One region of the Paenibacillus sp. FSL R5-0623 genome, then DNA from elsewhere that is predicted to be linked to it. Evidence: riboswitches for the same ligand, from Rfam matches in the RefSeq annotation. Region 1 holds a riboswitch; the other holds the start of a gene.

Region 1 (3,158 bases):
TTGGGTTGAAAAAACAATACAGGTCCCCATGAACACGGGGACCAATACATTGAAAGTGGTCACCACTGGATCGGAAGGACCGAATATTGACAGCATTAATGTTACCGCAGCGCAATAAACGTTCCGTATGGCTGATGGAAGACCATTTGCTGTACGTGCAGCTAAGCACTAACCTCTTGGATACTCAAGTCTAAAGTTAGTGTTATATCAAAAAATGCAAAAAAAGACTCCTTAAGCGTTAGCTTAAGGAGTCTTTTTTTAGATGCGGTCGAGAGGACTCGAACCTCCACGGGGGGTTAGCCCACACGGACCTGAACCGTGCGCGTCTGCCAATTCCGCCACGACCGCATATTGTATCTCCGTGATCAATATCGGCGACAAGAGATAATATATCATGTGAAATCTATCATGTCAACACTGAAAATAATAACAATAAAGCCCGAACCAGACGTCCATGTCGTTTTCGGGCTTTACCTTTAACAGCTAATAGTTTAGTTCATTATAACGGAAGCATACTTCAAGTTACAGCTTGGAAGGCCAGTTGCCATACCATGCATAACCGCCTCTTCTTTCTTTATCAATATCACTTAGTTTGTATTTAACGACCCCGTCACGACCAATAAAGATCGGTTTATCCGTTCCCACTTCGTAGAAACGAGCCCAGATCGGTGCAGCTTTGGAATCAGCGATAATTTTGCTGTCTCCGTTTGCTCTTTCATACTTGTAACCCGTAATCTTCACTTTGTTAAACCATGCCTCAGCTCCCTTAATGGATGCCGTAATTTTAGCGGTAGCAGGTCTGGTTTTCAGGAATTTAACAATCGTTACACTCTCTCCAGCCGTCAGTGATGGTACTTCATAGATTCTTGCGCTTGCCGGTTTAAGAGAACTGGAATCATGTTGTTGTCCCCATGCTGTCAGCTTACCGCCTGAAACAACCTGTGTATTCAGAATTGCCTCCACACCTTTGGCAACTGAGTTTTTACTGCGGTTAGCAAGAGTGCTGTCGATAAACGAGAAATCACCTTTACGTGCCGCTACTTCATCCAACATGATCATTACATTAATCATGGCATCATCATTGTAAGTGATGTGCTTGTGATATCCGGAGCTTTGGTAAACTTGTGGCCATCCGCCGTTTGAATACTGCATGTTGATCAAAAAGTTAATTCCTTTGATTGCAGCTGTGGAGTAACGCGGATCATTCGTCTTTTTAAATTCCTTCGCCAATCTTCTAATTTCTGAGTATGTAGCCTTGTTGTCGATCGTGGACTTCGCCCACTCTCCACTTGTCTGTTTATAATCTTTTCTCCAACCCCCATCCGGCAGCTGGCTCTTCAAAATATCAGAAATACTCGCTGTAGTACCCGATGCATCCGCAGCAGATACCGTCCCTACAGGAAGAACTGCCATTCCAACTGCTGAGAACACCATCGTACATGCCAGGACAAAAGTAATTATTTTCTTCGCTTTCAAATGTAACACTCTCCTATGTTTGTTTTTATAAATCTTCCACTTCTGCTTACCTATGATACGCGTCCTTAAACCTCCTTTATTTGTATTTATCTCATAATAAAATCAATTTTAATCCAATATGTGGATTGGATAATCAGATAATATGCAAAAAATCGATCATTGTCAATATATGCAACTTAATGAATATAATCTCTCTAATTCTACATAACGGGATAGTTCTTTTAACTCATGACAAACCTATTTATTTATCCAAATTCGTCTTAAACGAATCAATAATGACGTTTTTGTCATGAATGATACCCAAACTTGATCCCTTCTTTCATATAAAAACCTTAATTCCGCTAACATTGAGGTATTACGAAGGGTTTTAAATAGGTTTGACAATTACGCATTTATGCAATATAGTTTCAAATAGTTACAAAAACTTAATTATTCATTGCCGAGTTTCATGTTTGAAAACGGGGGAACCAATTTGGGTGAATTATTCTTATACATAGGAAATATAGGGAACCTTCTACCGAACCCTTAGCTAACTCCGTAGGCATCGAAGGGAGAACATTGATTTTGAAAAAACTGATTATCTCCATTTTTGGAGCAGCTGTATTATTTACATCCGGGGCAACAAGCACAGAGGCAAGCAGTATCAACTCCGTAGTGAACAACATGACAGGTATTCCTTACAAATGGGGTGGCACAACTGTAGCCGGCTTCGACTGTTCTGGTTTTATGAGATATCTTTTCAACAAATACAGCATTGAATTACCACGTACTTCGCAGCAGCAAGCCAAAGCAGGTACTCCCGTATCTAAGAGCAATGTTCGGACAGGTGATCTGGTGTTCTTTAATACAACAGGCAAAGGCATTTCACATACAGGTGTATATATCGGCGGCGGACAATTCGCTCATGCCTCCAGCAGTAAAGGTGTAAGCATCACGAAGTTATCGAATCCATACTTCAATGATCGTTACGTAACAGCACGTCGGGTAACTGGACAGTTTATGTATGATAAAATGTTAGGTAAAATGTGATTCACATACAAAAAGGCATCGGTTATTAACCGGATGCCTTTTTTGCACTTAAAAATGTATGTTGCATTGCTTACTAATGCAGCGCCTTCTGCACTCGCATCGCACCTTGAGACAGGGCATGTCCTCCACCAACAGCTCCAGCCACGGCTACGGTCTCCATAATCTCCTGATCTGTTGCGCCCTTAGCACGGGCTTCTTCTACATGGTAGAAGGTACATACCTCATTGTTGGCGAATAATCCAATCCCAAGCGCAATTAACTGTTTTGTCTTCGCATCAATCACGCCAGGTTGGAAGCATTCTCCGGTAAACTCATGATAGGACTTCACCACACCTGGCAGCACATCGCTTAATGCTCCAATCTGATCCTTGTAGGCATGAACTTTATCATTCATCAATGTCATGGCTTGTAGCACACCCTCTCGGCTATAGTTACAGATCTTCCTCACTGTACCTATCTTCTCTCCCGAGTGAGCCAATTATGCCAAGAAATCATGGTAATTCCAAACATTTAACGCTCATGGCCACTGCCATAATTATAAGCTGTTACTCACTAAGTGGACTCTGGCGCGGCTCGCTGAACAGCTGATAGCTGTAACCTCGGTCCAGCTTAACGACACGTCGATTCTGACGACGGATAAGTACCTGCTCGCC
Region 2 (3,158 bases), 2.1 Mb from region 1:
GTGGCTGGATGAGGGGTTCACCTCTTATGCAGAAGACAAACTGATGGAGCAGGAATACGGATTGATTCCGAATCTGCCGGTACAATCGGGACTGATTACGTCTCCTTCATCCTTAACACAAGAATCCTGGAAGTTTGATTCACAGAATGAGTATGCAGCCAATGTCTATACACGTGGCAAGCTTGTATTGCTTGGTATTGAACATCAAGTCGGTGCAAAAAAGATGGAACGCATTCTCTCTACCTATGTGAAGAAGTACCGCTTCAAACATCCCACTTCGGCTGACTTTCAGAACGTTGTGGAACAAGTGACCCGTACTTCCTGGTCTGATTATTTTGATCAATACGTTTATGGTAACGGGATGGCTGACTTTGCTGTAGAGAAGATTCGTGTTACGCCCGTACAGAAAGACGGTCAAACATTGTACGAGTCATCCGTGACGATCGCAAAAAAAGGGAGTGATTACAACGCCGTTCCTGTTCGCATTGCTTTTAAAGACGGGCATACCCTCACCAAACAATGGAATGGCAAAGAAGATCGCATCACCTATAAATTAACTCACACATCCCCCGTATCCTGGGCCATGACCGATCCCCTGTACTCGATCGTGCTGGAGAACCGCCATATGAACAATTTCCTGAAATCCGGACTGGATGAGCGGGCGAAGTCCCGCTGGAGCATGAGTGTAACCAAACTAATAGAAGCCATATTCGGAGGTCTGTCATGGTGAGGTGGAAACGGTGAAAGCGAAAATACGTGAAGGCTGGTTTCTCGTCCGTCAGCATATGTTCATTGCCGCAATCTTATTTCTCTATCAACTCATTTGGGGATATTTCTTCTATCGAATGGTACAATCGGCGGTCATCCCACTACTCCTGCGTTATCCGGATGCTGATGCCGGGGAGTTGAGTACACTTTTGTTCAAAATGGAAAGTCAACTTAACCTGTCTACCCATCCGGAGGTTCATCGTTATCTATGGATTCTCGGGGGCATGCTGCTGGTTCGCATGTTGATCAGCCCCCTCATTCAGGCAGGACTGCTCTACTCACTTCAGCACTTTAATTCTACAGAAGAGCGCATCCCCTTTATCCGCGGAATCAAAAATCTGTGGAAACCGATGCTGCTGCTCCACACCATACGTACATTATTGATCCTTCTGCCCGCCTACTGGCTCATACCGAAGCTCTACTCCATTCTCATGGACGGATTTCATTCCCTTCAATTACTTTTGCCTGGTATACCTTATGTTGCTGCTTGGATTGTATATGGTTGGATCATCCACCATGTCATACTCTACATGCAGTTCGGTGTGTCGGCACCAGAAGGAGAAGGCGGGGCTCACGGTACCCTCAAAGCACTCTGGATTGCAATGCGTCATCTCATCGCTGTAATCGGCATTGCACTCCTGCTGGGCGGAGTACACCTGCTCGTCTTTGGGGCCTTCACTTCAGCCTCATGGTTATTAACGGGACTTACCGGACTTATACTACAACAGACGTATCCACTTGCCAGATGTCTATTGAGTCTGTGGAAAATATGCAGCCATTTCCGATTATGGCAGTCCAAAATATCCAAAGGTGAGAGCAGATAGTTTAAAAATTGTTACCATCACATGTTAAACTCATGGCCTAATATGTACTTATAAATAGGCAAACCTCAACCTTTCCCCGTCAAAGGTCGAGGTTTTTTTTGCTAATTTTTTTGCTAAACGTTGCCAAAGCCGTACTCCTCTGTTACAATAATCGCAGTGAGTTTTTAGTAACAACTTTGTAATCTTTACATTCATATTTGTAACTACTTAAAATTAAATCGTCATTTCTTGATTTCGCAGGTGCATAACTAGCATAGCCAAATTCCTGGCACCTGGGAAGCGGGGGAACCAGTTATGGGTGAATTGATCTTGCTACAGAGGGATCATAGGGGACCTTCAACCGAATCCTTAAGCTAACCTCGCAGGCATTGGAAGGGGAATATCTCTTGTTCAAGAAGAAATTAACCGCAGCTGTACTTAGCATCACATTCGCTTTATCGCTTGGTGCAGGTAGCGCATTCGCAGATTCAAAGATGGACACAGTAATTGATTCAGCAATGGGAACTACATACAAAAGTGGGGGAACAACGCTTAACGGCTTTGACTGCTCCGGATTTACCCGGTATGTATTCGACAAGTTGGGTATTGATTTGGCACGCCAATCCAGTTCCCAATTCGACATGGGCGATTCCGTATCCCGCATGGAAATGAGAGCTGGCGATCTGGTGTTCTTTAATACAACAGGTAAAGGCGTATCTCATGTAGGAATCTTTGTAGGGGATGGAAAGTTCGCACACTCCTCTTCTTCCAAAGGCGTTACGATCAGTGCATTGAGTGAAAACTATTGGGCCAATCGTTATGTTGGCGCGAAACGGATTATGAGCACGGACGCATATGAATCACTGGCCCTTGACTAGGGACAAGCTGAGCAACATGATGCTGTAACCATTAACCATACTGGAACGAAGCAAGAAGCATAACAGAACCGCCCGGTACATTCTCCGCAGGAATGTATCCGGCGGTTTTTTGTGCTTCAATCCTTATTCATGTTGCAAGTTATACTCGGGGCATATCCTGCGACATCAACAAGTTCATTTTGCGTTCGTTCGTCCGTGCCCTTATGATGTTTTTACCCATCCCGTTATAATATAAACGAAATTACCGGAACTTTTGTTTCATTTTTTTTCTCGGGAAGGAAGACTTGCTAAATGAACATCTCTTTTGTAGAGTGGACAAAGAGTTCTGTTTCAAGGAAAGGAGCATGCAGGTGTATGAAGGAAACCCCTGTGACGTTTCACGTTGTACCCATGCGAGAAGAACATGCGGAGCTTATCTGCAGTTGGCAGTATGACCCGCCTTACAATATCTACAGCTGGCTCCCCTGGGAGCAGATGAAAGCTCTGGAAGTGGAATTTGGAGATGCACAGCTGCGGCAGGAGCAATACGCGATCGTCCTGGATCAGAACGATCGTATATGTGGGTTTGCCCAATACTTCCCACTTCAAGGGGTAACCCGGATTGGCCTTGGCATGCATCCAGAGCTGTGTGGTCAGGGTCAAGGGGCAGCTTTTGTCACTGCCATTGTACAGGAAGCTATTCGCCGAAATCCCACGAATGAGATTGATC

What was found. A riboswitch is a leader RNA that binds a small molecule or an ion and turns the genes downstream of it on or off. The one in region 1 is predicted to bind cyclic di-AMP.
Region 2: it holds a riboswitch for cyclic di-AMP, as region 1 does, so the genes downstream of both, MKY92_RS00535 (C40 family peptidase) here and MKY92_RS10275 (C40 family peptidase) in region 1, are expected to answer to the same signal.

Annotation. Positions count from the first base shown of each region.
Region 1 covers NZ_CP150233.1:2,218,567-2,221,724, reverse strand. Annotated here, with positions in the region: gene MKY92_RS10290 (carbohydrate-binding protein) at 1-118, shown strand, start outside; tRNA gene MKY92_RS10285 (tRNA-Leu) at 264-348, opposite strand; gene pelA (pectate lyase) at 523-1,485, opposite strand; cyclic di-AMP (ydaO/yuaA leader) riboswitch at 1,904-2,035, shown strand; gene MKY92_RS10275 (C40 family peptidase) at 2,041-2,505, shown strand; gene MKY92_RS10270 (carboxymuconolactone decarboxylase family protein) at 2,579-2,908, opposite strand; gene MKY92_RS10265 (hypothetical protein) at 3,051-3,158, opposite strand, start outside.
Region 2 covers NZ_CP150233.1:109,782-112,939, reverse strand. Annotated here, with positions in the region: gene MKY92_RS00545 (M1 family metallopeptidase) at 1-730, shown strand, start outside; gene MKY92_RS00540 (hypothetical protein) at 741-1,592, shown strand; cyclic di-AMP (ydaO/yuaA leader) riboswitch at 1,838-1,975, shown strand; gene MKY92_RS00535 (C40 family peptidase) at 2,015-2,449, shown strand; gene MKY92_RS00530 (GNAT family protein) at 2,804-3,158, shown strand, end outside.